Regions from separate parts of the Actinoallomurus oryzae genome, predicted to be linked through region 3. Evidence: riboswitches for the same ligand, from Rfam matches in the RefSeq annotation. Region 3 holds a riboswitch; each other region holds the start of a gene.
The links. A riboswitch is a leader RNA that binds a small molecule or an ion and turns the genes downstream of it on or off. The one in region 3 is predicted to bind S-adenosylmethionine.

Region 1 (3,811 bases), on a different contig from region 3:
CTGGCCGCCTCCCATCCGGAGAAGGCGAAGAACAGCACGCCGGCCGCGTGCACCACCCCGAGGCCGCCGCGCGGGGCGAACGGCGTGAAGTTCGCCGGCCGCAGGGCCGGCCCGGCCGCGACGATGGCGGCCGTCAGCAGCAGGACCAGCGCGCCCACCAGGAGCAGCTGCACCCGCCCGGACACCCGCAGGCCTCCGTGGTTGGTGACGAACGCCCCCACCAGCAGTCCGATCGCGACCGTCACGGCGGCCGGGCGGCCCAGCCCGACGGCCGACGCGACATAGTCCCCGCCGATCAACGCGCCGGCGAGCACGCCCACCGGAACCGCGGCGAAGAACCACCAGCCCACGATCGCCGCCGTCCGCGGCCCGAACGCCCGCGCGGCGAACGTCGCCACTCCTCCGCCGTCGGGGAACCGGGCGCCCAGCGCCGCGAACGTGATCGCCACCGGGACGCTGAGGGCCAGCAACGCGGCCCAGGCCAGGATCGAGGCCGGCCCGGCGGCCACCGCCGCCAGATGCGGCAGGGCCAGCACCCCGGGCCCGAGCACGGCCCCCACGAACAGCGCCGTGCCCTGGGCCGGACCGAGCCGGTTCCCGGGTGAATCCTCGATCGTACGTCCGCTCATCGTCGTTCCTGCCGTCATATTGATCGGTTGAGAGCCTTGAAGGTAGACAATCGACCGGCAAAACAACCGTCCTGGCGAACGCTCGCTCGAGATGAGTGCCAGAATCCAGCTGTGGACGAACGTGACGCCGAAATCGTGCGACTTCTTCAAACGGATGCCCGGCAGTCCTACCGTGAGCTGGCCCGCAAGCTCGACATCGCGCCGTCGACCTGCATGGAACGCATCCGTACGCTCACCCGCCGCGGAGTGATCCGCGGCTACCACGCCGACATCAGCCTGCCCGCACTCAACCGGGGAGTGCAGGGCCTGGTGTCCGTCAAGCTGCGCGTCTCCAGCCGTACGGCCATCGACGCCTTCAAGGACTTCGCGTCACGGCTGCCCGAGGTGCTCAGCGTGTACGTCGTCTCCGGAGACGACGACTTCATCGTGCACGTCGCGGTCCAGGACCTCGACCATCTGCATGCGTTCCTGACCGACCGGGTCAGCACGCGCAAGGAGGTCGCCGGCTTCCGTACGTCGGTGGTCTTCCAGCAGGTCCGCAATCCCGTACTGGAGCGCCTGGAAGACCCGGACATCGTCCCTTGAACCATCGTCGACGGCGCCGGCGGTGCCTGTGGCGGGTTGACCGGGTACGACCGTGGCAGGCATGATCGTGAGCCGGTAATTCATCCAGAGGATCCGAGGGACCTGGCCCTGTGACGGTCCGGCAACCTCCCGGCGGGAACCCGCGGGAAAGGTGCCAATGCCAGGAACGATGAAGGAGCGCTGATGAGCGTGCGGAGCGAGCGAATCAAAGAACACGCGCGCCTGGTCTCTCCTCCGACGAAGGAGGACTCATGAGCGTGCGGCTCGATGTTCCCGTCCTTGCCGGTGATGTGGTGCGCTTGGAGCCACTGACGGTGCGGCACGCGCCGGATCTCGCCGAGGCGGTCGAGGAGGACCGGTCGTCCTACGATTTCACGCTGGTGCCCCGCGCCGATGAGATACCGGACTATGTGGCGGCCCAGCTCGCCCGCGACGGGCTGACCCCGTTCGCCCAGGTTCGGCTCGCCGACGGCAAGGCGGTGGGATGCACCGGCCTGTGGGATCCTCGCGGCTGGCCGGATCGGCCGGGCCTGCGAGCGATCGAGATCGGCTTCACCTGGCTGGCCGCCTCGGCGCAGGGCACCGGGATCAACGCCGAGGCGAAACTGCTGCTGCTGTCGTATGCGTTCGACGTTCTCGGCGTCACCCGCGTCGATCTGAAGACCGATGCCCGCAACCACCGCTGCCGCCGGGCCTTGGAGCGGCTCGGCATCCCCTTCGAGGGCGTACTGCGCGCGTGGTCGATGTCGTGGGCACGCGGCGAGGAGGGCAAGGTCCGCGACTCGGCCATGTTCGCGGTGGTCGCCGGCGAATGGCCCGCCGTCGAACCGGTACTGCGAACCCGTCTCGCCGCCGCGATCTCCCGCTCACGGGCCGTACGGAAAGCGGAGAACGATCTCGCGTAGCGCGGAGCCTTTCGGCGGGCGTGCGGGCTCGTCGCCGGGCGGGGCCTACCAGTCGCCGTCGTCCTGGCCGTCGTCGTAGGAGCAGAAGGGGCCCCACTCGCACTGACGCTGGTCGGTGATGGTCACCTGGACGTCGTCGCCCCGGTTGACGGGCCGTCCCGCGGGAGGGTCCTGGCCGACCACGGTGTTCGGCTGCCGGCCGCCGTCCGGGGCCTGCTGCCGCCACTGCGGGTTCAGCCCCAGTGCGGCCAGCTTCCGCGCGGCCTGATCAGGGGTGAGGCCGCTCAGGTCCGGCATCGTCATGCCGCGGCTGACCACGATGGTGACGGGTTCGTCCGGGTTCTGCTTCTTCCCGGCCGCCGGTCTGGTCGTGATGACGTCGCCGCGCGGCACGGTGGCGCTGTCCTGCCGGAGCCGCCGGCCCGGCTGGAGTCCCGCCTGCCGCAGCCGCTGTTCCGCCTGGTCGAGTGGCTGGTTCCGGACGTCCGGCACGGCGACCGGCGGCCGGCCCGACGACAGGGTCAGAGTGAGCAGCGTGCCCGTCCTGACCTGCGTGCCGGCGCCCGGCTCGACCTGGGCGACCTTGTCCTTGGGCACGCTCGGATCCTGGCGGAACGAGCCGGCCTTGACCTTGAGACCGAGTCTTTCGGCCCGGAGACGCGCATCCGCCTCCGACAGGCCTACGAGCTGGGGCACGCGCGCCGTGCGTTCCGCCGTCTGGAACCACGCGAAGCCCCCGAGCAGGAGAGCGACGACGACCGCGGCGGCGAACAGCCCGTACGTCCGTGGACGACGCCGCCACTTCCGCGGCGGCCCCTCGTGGTCGGGGATCACCATGGTGTGCGAACTCGGCGTCCGCGCCGTCCCGTCCCGGCCGGACGACGACGCGCCCGGATGCACGTGGAGGTTCTGCGTCACCCTCTCGGGCGGTGGCGCCTGCGTTCCGCCGGCGGCCGGGGGCGGCCCCGGCGGCACCGGCACGGCGGACGCCGAGATCGCGTCGATGTCCGGCGGCAGCGACCGGAGGACCTCACCGGCCGCCGCGTGGAACCGGTCGGCGTCGGGCGGACGCCGTGCCGGATCGCGGTCGGTCGCCCCGGCCACCAGCGCGTCCAGCTGCGGCGGCAGGCCCGGGATCACGCTCGACGGCGGCGGCACCGTCTCGTTGACATGCCGGTACGCCACGGCCAGCGGGGTGCCGGCCTGGTACGGCTGGTATCCGGTCAGCAGCTCGAACAGCATGATCCCCGCGGCGTACACGTCGGTGCGAGCGTCCGCGTCGCCCGTCAGGACCTGCTCCGGCGCGAGGTAGGCCACCGTGCCGATGAGGATGCCCGTCTTGGTGTGCCTGCTCGCCGTCTCCGCTCGGGCCAGGCCGAAATCCGTCACCTTGACCTGCCCGTCCGCCGCCAGCAGGACGTTCTCCGGCTTGACGTCACGGTGGACCAGACCGACGCGGTGCGCGGCGCCCAGCGCGGCGAGTATCGGCCGCATGATCCGCAGCGCCGCGCGCGGCCCGAGCCGGCCCCGCTCGGTCAGCAGGTCACGCAGAGTGCGCCCGGCGACGTACTCCATCACGAGGAACACGCGCCCCTGATCGGTGCCCTGGTCGTACATCGCGACGACGTTCGGATGCGACAGCGCCGCGGCGTGCCTGGCCTCGTCGGCGAAGCGCCGCACGAAATCCTCATC
Region 2 (3,811 bases), on a different contig from region 3:
TGGTGCGCAACTACTACAGCGGCCTGTCCCAGCAGCGCACCGCAAGCCGGAAGCTCAAAGAGATCATGATCGCGCTGAAGGTCTCGCGCGAGAAGGACAAGGACTGGATCCTCCAGCAGTACCTCAACACCATCTACTTCGGCCGCGACGCGTACGGCATCGAGTCGGCCGCCCAGGCGTACTACGGCAAGGACGTGCAGCAGCTCACCCCCGCCGAGGGCGCCTACCTCGCGGCGGCGATCCAGGTGCCGACCTACGCCGGCGATCTCACCATCCCGGGCGCCCAGTCGTACATGCGGTCGCGGTGGCAGTACGTCGTGAGCGGCATGGTCCAGATGGGCGCCATCAGCCAGCAGCAGGTCGCGACGATGAAGTTCCCCACCCCGGCCAAGCAGAAGCAGAAATCGATCTACGCCGGTGACAAGGGCTACATGGTCAGCCTGGCCAAGGCCGAGCTGCGCCGCATGGGCTACACCGACAACCAGATCAACATGGGCGGGCTGAAGGTCCGGACGACCTTCGACAAGGACCTCATGGCCGCCGCGCGGCAGGCGGTCAAGCAGAACATGCCGACCGGCACGTCGAAGAAGATCCTCACCGGGCTCGTGTCGATCGATCCGGACAACGGCGAGGTCAACGCCTTCTACGGCGGCAAGGACTACATCGACCAGCAGTTCAACAACGCCTTCGACGCGAAGGTCCAGGCGGGTTCGGGCTTCAAGCCGTACGTGCTGGCCGCCGCGCTGGACGACGGCGAGAGCCTCAACACCTACGTCGACGGCAGCTCGCCGCAGACCTTCGCCGGAGTCGCGCTGCACAACGACGAGAACGAGAACTTCGGCATGGTCAACCTCGTCACCGCCACGCAGGACTCCATCAACACCGCGTACGTCAACCTCGGCCAGAAGGTCGGCCTGGGCAAGGTGGTGTCGATGGCGGAGAAGGCCGGGATCCCGGCGGCGCAACTCGAGCCGCACAAGGACGCCGCCACGCTTCCGCTCGGCGTCGCCGACGTCAGCGTCGAGCAGCAGGCGGCGGGCTACGCGACGTTCGCCTCGGAGGGCGTCTACCACGCGCCGCACGTCATCAGGTCGGTCACCGCGCCCGGCAGCAAGACGCGCAAGGTGACCGAGCCGGGCAAGCGCGCGTTCAGCACGACCGTGGCGCGCGACGCGACGTACGCGATGCAGAAGGTCGTCGACGCCGGCACCGGCACCAACGCCGGGCTGCCCGACCGGAACGCCGCCGGCAAGACCGGGACGACGAGCGATGGCAAGCAGCTGTGGTTCAACGGGTTCATCCCGCAGCTCACGGCCTCGGTCGGCATCTTCCGCAGCGACAACAAGCCGCTGTCCATCCCCGGCTACTCCTCGTACGGCGGTGACCTGCCGGCCCGGATCTGGCGTTCGTACATGGTGCAGGCCGACCAGGTGCTCGACCTGGAGCCGAAGTCGTTCGGCGCGCCGTCGGTCTACACCGGCGGGGGCGGGCGGTCGACGACCGTCCCGGTCAACCCGCGCCCGCACCCGACCGGGTCGCGGCCGGTGTCCCCGCCGCCGACGGGCCCGACGAACCCGGTGCCGCCGACCGACGGCCCGCCCGGGGACGGCGGCGGTGACGGTGGCGGCGGTGGTGGCGACCAGCCGACGGACCCGCCGCCGACCGGCGGGACGCAGCGCAACCTGCAGCGGCACGGCCATCGGATCCCGCACCTGTACGGCTGACCCCGCACGCTCGCACCCGCCCGGAGCACCCACCCGTAGGCCCTGTCCACGGGACGCTTCGGGCGGGTGTTGTATTCTCTCCGTCAGGTCATGAGCGCCAGCGTCAAGCCCCGGCTAGCTGGCCGGCAACCCTCCGTCCGTGGCGGGGTGCCCCGGGTGATGACCAGGTCCGGCACGACCGTGCCGGACAAGCGCGGACCCCTCTGCGGGTCCCTGGTCCCCGCTGGAGGTTACCCATGTCCCCTGCGTCCGCCGTCGTCGACCTCGCCCCCGCTCCTCTCCGGGTCATCGGTCAGGACGTGCCCGTTCCCCTCGCGGACGGCCGCAGCGTTCCGTACGCCAACCTCGACTACGCCGCGAGCGCGCCCTGTCTGGAGACCGTGCGCGCGGCGATCGACGCCGCCCTGCCCTACTACAGCAGCGTCCACCGCGGGGCGGGCCACGCCTCGCAGGTGACCACCGACCGGTACGAGCGCGCGCGGGACACCGTGCGCGCGTTCGTCGGCGCCTGGCGCCGCGACGCGGTCGTGTTCACCCGCAACACCACCGACGCGATGAACCTGCTCGCCCACGCGCTGCCGCAGGGCACCACCGTCGTGGTCTTCGAGTCCGAGCACCACGCGACGCTCCTGCCGTGGCAGCGCGGCGGCCGGGTCGTCCGGCTCCCGGCCCCGGTCTCGCCCTCGGCGGCGGTCGCCGCCGCGGACGAGGCACTGGCCTCGGCCCCGGCCGGTCCGCGCCTGCTCGTCGTCACCGCCGCCTCGAACGTGACCGGCGAGCTGTGGCCGGTCGCCGAGCTCGCCCGGGTGGCGCGCGAGCACGGTGCGCGCGTCGCCGTGGACGCGGCGCAGCTCGTCCCGCACCGGCCCCTGGACATGACCGCGCTCGACGTGGACTACGTGGCGTTCTCCGGGCACAAGCTGTACGCCCCGTTCGGCGCGGGCTGCCTCGTCGGCCGGGCCGACTGGCTGCGCGCCGCCGAGCCGTACCTGTTCGGTGGCGGCGCGACCGCGAGCGTCGGCGACCAGGTCGTCTGGGCCACCGACCCGGAGGCGCGGCACGAGGCGGGCACGCCGAACGTCCTCGGCGTCGTGGCTCTCGCGGCGGCGTGCGAGGCGCTCACCGACTGGGACACGCTCATCGCGGAGGAGGAGCGGCTGCTGGCCCGGCTGCGCACCGGCCTGGCCGCGATCCCCGGCGTACGGGAGCTGTCCCTGTGGGGCGACCTGAGCCCGCGGGTCGGCATCGTGTCGTTCGTCGTGGACGGCCGCAGCGCACGCGACGTCGCGACCGAGTTGTCCGAGAAGTACGGCATTGGGCTTCGTGACGGAAAGTTCTGCGCACATCCGTTCCTGCGGCGGCTGCTCGGCGAGGGCGCCGGCGGCTGCGACGACGGCGACGGCACCGCGCTGCGCGCGAGCTTCGGCATCGGCACGACCGACCGGCACATCGACCGGCTGCTCACCGCTCTGCGGCGGATCGGTCACTGAAAGTCGCATGTCAGCGACGAAGTGTGCCGCCGGGGCGACCCAGATGTCCGGAGCGCGCCGTGCCGTCCCACCAGACTCGGCATACTCCGAAGCACCGCCGGTTTCATCCGGGTACGGTGGACACTCCGCTATCGAGCTTCCGGGGGGTGGCGACATTGACCGACGCGTGGGAGCCCGCGAATCAGCTCGAACACCAGCTCCGTGACGCGCTACGCGATGGCGACCAGGACACCTACTTCAAACTCGTGAGCGGCGCGGAACTCTTCGTTCCGCTGCCGCCGGGCGAGGCCGAGTCGGTGCTGGCCAACCCGGGGTCGTTCACGTGGCCGACGAGCACCCGCGAGGGCCGTACGCAGGTGCTCGCCTACACCTCCGGTGAGGCCGGGCGCGCGTGCCTCGGCCCGGCCTACCAGCACTTCGTCCAAATGACACTGGCCGACATGGCCCGCACGTGGCCCGACCAGGAGTGGTGGCTCGCGCTGAACTCCGGCCTGCCCATCGAGGGCTACCTGCCGGCCTGGTTCATCGGGCAGCTCACCGCGGGCGTCGCGCCGGTTCCCGGCGAGTCGCCGCCGCAGGACGCCGCGGCGGCTCCCG
Region 3 (3,811 bases):
CGGTCAGCACGGGTGCGCCGCGATGACCATCGCCGACCATACACACGGCTACGGTCCGTGGAACACCCTTTACCCAAGATGAGCGGACGGCCGATCCTGGTCAATGTGAGTTCATTGAAATGGGAACTTCGGCACGGACTAGTAAAAATGCCCTGACGCGCCCGCCGCCTAACCGCCGGCGACGGCAGGGATGATCGAAACCTGCGTGCCGTCGGGGGTGGCGGTGTCGAGGCCGTCGGCGAATCGGACATCCTCTTCGCCGACATAGACGTTGACGAAACGGCGGATTTTGCCGTTTTCGTCAAGGATTCGGGCGGCGATCCCGGAGAAACTGGACTCCAGGTCCGCCACGACCTCGCGTACCGTCGTCCCGGACGCCGTCACCTCGGACTCACCGCCGGTGTAGTTCCGAAGGATCGTCGGGATACGCACGCTGATCGAGCTCATACCAGGCCTGCCTTTCGAAAAGCGTCGAAGGTGGGGGCGATGTTCGCCGACGGCTTGGCGACCGGCGCCACCGCGTCGAGGGTCTTCAGACCGTCACCGGAGTTGATGAACACGGTCTCGGCGTCCGGGTCGAGTGCTCCCGAGGCCAGCAGCTTGCGCAGCGAACCCAGCGTGACGCCGCCGGCGGTCTCGCCGAAGATGCCCTCGGTGCGCGCGAGCAGCCCGATGCTGTCGACCACCTCGTCGTCGGAGACGTCCTCGATGGCACCGCCGGTGCGCCGGACGGCGTCCAGGACGTACGGGCCGTCCGCCGGGTTGCCGATGGCGAGGGACTTGGCGATCGTGTCGGGCTTGACCGGCCGTACGACGTCGTGCCCGGCCTTGAAGGCCGCGGCGACCGGCGAGCAGCCGGTCGCCTGGGCGCCGAAGATCTTGTACGGCCTGTCCTCGACGAGGCCGAGCTTGATGAGCTCCTGGAACGCCTTGTCGATCTTGGTGAGCTGCGAGCCGGAGGCGATCGGGACGACGATCTGGTCGGGCAGCCGCCAGCCGAGCTGCTCGGCCACCTCGTACCCGATCGTCTTGGAGCCCTCGGCGTAGTAGGGCCGCACGTTGACGTTGACGAACGCCCAGTCGTCCTGCTCGCCGGCGATCTCGGAGGCGAGCCGGTTGACGTCGTCATAGTTGCCGTCCACGGTGACGAACGTGCCGCCGTACACCGCGGTCGTGACGATCTTCTGCCGCTCCAGGTTCGACGGGACGAACACCGCGCTGCGGATGCCCGCGCGCGCCGCCGCGGCGGCCACCGCGTTGGCGAGGTTTCCGGTGGACGGGCAGGCCAGCACCTTGAAGCCCAGCTCGCGGGCGGCGGCGAGGGCGACGCCGACGACGCGGTCCTTGAAGGAGTGCGTGGGGTTGCCGCTGTCGTCCTTGACCCACAGCGCGCGGACGCCGAGCGCCTCGGCGAGGTTGTCGGCGCGGACCAGGCGCGTGAAGCCGGGCTCGGTGTTCGGGGTCTCGGCGACGTTCGGGGGCACCGGAAGCAGGTCACGGTAGCGCCAGATGTTCCGCGGACCCGCCTCGATGCGCTCCCGGCTCACCTGGGAGTAGTCGTAGGTGACTTCGAGGGGCCCGAAACACTGCTCACAGGCGTAGCGTGGGCCGAGATCGTAGGATTCGCCGCATTCGCGGCACGCAAGTGCGGTCGCGGGGCCGAGGTTTCGGACGGCAGTCTGCGACATGGAGCGAGGCCTCTCTCCTCATCTTTCTCGTGCCACCTTGGTCACGAGCCGGAGTTGGCACCTGTCCCGGGCGGCCTCGCATCTGTCGGCGAGTTGCGGCGCGGCTGCGCCGCACTGGACCGCGTGTCCGGGAGGGTTGCCGGGGCTTCGACGGGCCGGTCCCTCCACCCCTCTGGATGAGCGGTATTGAGTTGTATCAGGAACTGTATACGTGACTGACCGGTTCTTTGGCCAGCCCGGAGTCTCAGCGCGCGAGACACGAGACGGATCTCACGCCACGGTGAGCATCCGTATGGTCACGAAACAGACAGGGGCCGACCTTCGGCGATTGGGGCCCACGACGGCCGGTTACTCTCCCCCCATGGCTGACACGCAGGTGCTCGTCGCGTCCAACCGTGGCCCGGTCTCCTTCTCGCTGGCCGACGACGGTGCACTGTCGATGCGACGCGGCGGCGGCGGGCTCGTGTCCGCGCTGGGCGAACTCAGCGGCGACATCCTGTGGGTCTGCGCCACGCTCTCCGACGCCGACCGTGCGGCGGCGCGGCGTGCGGAGGAGGGCCGGCTCGACGTCCCCGGCATCGGCGCCGTCCGCATGCTGGACATCCCGCCGGGCACCTTTCACCGCGCCTACAACGCGGTCGCCAACTCCACGCTGTGGTTCGTGCACCACATGCTGTACGACACCCCGAACAAACCGCACTTCGACGCGCGGTCGCGCCGCGACTGGCAGTCCTACGAGGCCTACAACGCGGCCTTCGCCGACGCGCTCGCCCAGGACGCCGCGCAGGGCGCGAAGGTCGCCGTACAGGACTACCACCTGACACTCGTGCCCACGCTCCTGCGCGAACGCCGGCCCGACGTGAAGATCACGCACTTCTCGCACACGCCATGGGCGCCGCCGGAGTACTACCGGCTGCTGCCGGACGACATCGGACGCCAGGTGCTCGAGGGCATCCTCGGCGCCGACCACGCCGGGTTCCAGACCCGGCGCTGGGCCGAGGCGTTCGTCGAGTGCTGCGCGGCGGTCCTGGGCGCCCGCGTCGACCGTGAGGCCCGTACGGTCACCCACCAGGGCCACGTCACGCGCGTCGGCGTGCACGGCCTCGGCGTCGACGGCGACGCCCTGCGGGCCCGCGCCGCCGAGCCGGACGTGACCGCCCGCGCCGCGGCACTGCGCGAGCAGGTCGGCGACCGGCGGCTGATCGTGCGCATCGACCGCACCGAGCTGTCCAAGAACATCGTGCGCGGCCTGGCCGCCTACCGCGAGCTGCTCGCCAAGCACCCCGAATGGCGCGGCCGGGTGATGCACCTGGCGTTCGCCTACCCGTCGCGGCACGACCTGCCGGAGTACCGGGAGTACACCGCCGCCGTGCAGCGGATGGCCGCCGAGATCTCCGACGAGTTCGGCGACGGCGCGTGGGACCCGCTGATTCTGCAGGTCAACGACGACTACCCGCGGTCGCTCGCGGCGTACGGCATGGCCGACGTGCTACTGGTGAACCCCATCCGCGACGGCATGAACCTCGTCGCCAAGGAGGGTCCGGCGCTGTCGAAGAACGGCTGCGCCCTCGTGCTGTCGGACCAGGCGGGCGCCGCCGACGAGATGTCCGGCGACGCCATCATGGTGAACCCCTTCGACGTGTCGCAGACCGCGGAGGCGCTGCACCAGGCCCTGCTGATGCCGGCCGACGAACGCTCCGAGCGCTGCAAGCGCCTCGCCGCCGCCGCGACCGCCCTGCCGCCGCAGCAGTGGTTCGCCGACCAGCTCAGCGCCCTCGGCTGACGCCGCGCGGTCACTCGGTCCGCTGCGTGAGGCTGAACCAGTTGCCCGAGTCGTCGCGCAGCACGGCCTCGATCCCGTACGGCCGCTCGGCCGGTTCCTGCACGAAGACGACGCCGCGTGCGGACAGCTCCTCGTACGCCTTGCGGCAGTCGGGCGTCTCCAGCACTCCGGCGCCGAGCGCGCCCTTGGCGACCAGCTCACGGATCTGCTCGGCGGTGCGCTCGTCGTGCCCCATGGCGCAGTCGGCCAGGACGACCTCGAAGTCCGGCTGGTCCGGCGGGCCGACGGTGAGCCAGCGGAAGCCCTGGCCCGCGCCCTCGAACTCACCGCCCATCGTCAC

Region 1: linked by a shared signal. The riboswitch ahead of ABEA10_RS33445 (GNAT family N-acetyltransferase) and the one ahead of thrC (threonine synthase) in region 3 are both predicted to bind S-adenosylmethionine.
Region 2: linked by a shared signal. The riboswitch ahead of ABEA10_RS33855 (aminotransferase class V-fold PLP-dependent enzyme) and the one ahead of thrC (threonine synthase) in region 3 are both predicted to bind S-adenosylmethionine.

The regions. Positions count from the first base shown of each region.
Region 1 covers NZ_BAABHF010000042.1:115,033-118,843, reverse strand. The annotation lists gene ABEA10_RS33455 (APC family permease) at 1-629, opposite strand, end outside; gene ABEA10_RS33450 (Lrp/AsnC family transcriptional regulator) at 741-1,214, shown strand; SAM riboswitch class I at 1,292-1,390, shown strand; gene ABEA10_RS33445 (GNAT family N-acetyltransferase) at 1,466-2,119, shown strand; gene pknB (Stk1 family PASTA domain-containing Ser/Thr kinase) at 2,165-3,811, opposite strand, start outside.
Region 2 covers NZ_BAABHF010000042.1:208,538-212,348, reverse strand. The annotation lists gene ABEA10_RS33860 (transglycosylase domain-containing protein) at 1-1,724, shown strand, start outside; SAM riboswitch class IV at 1,811-1,924, shown strand; gene ABEA10_RS33855 (aminotransferase class V-fold PLP-dependent enzyme) at 1,961-3,214, shown strand; gene ABEA10_RS33850 (SseB family protein) at 3,361-3,811, shown strand, end outside.
Region 3 covers NZ_BAABHF010000066.1:622-4,432, forward strand. The annotation lists gene ABEA10_RS48285 (MoaD/ThiS family protein) at 169-447, opposite strand; gene thrC (threonine synthase) at 444-1,688, opposite strand; SAM riboswitch class I at 1,704-1,871, opposite strand; gene ABEA10_RS48295 (alpha,alpha-trehalose-phosphate synthase (UDP-forming)) at 2,050-3,471, shown strand; gene ABEA10_RS48300 (VOC family protein) at 3,482-3,811, opposite strand, start outside.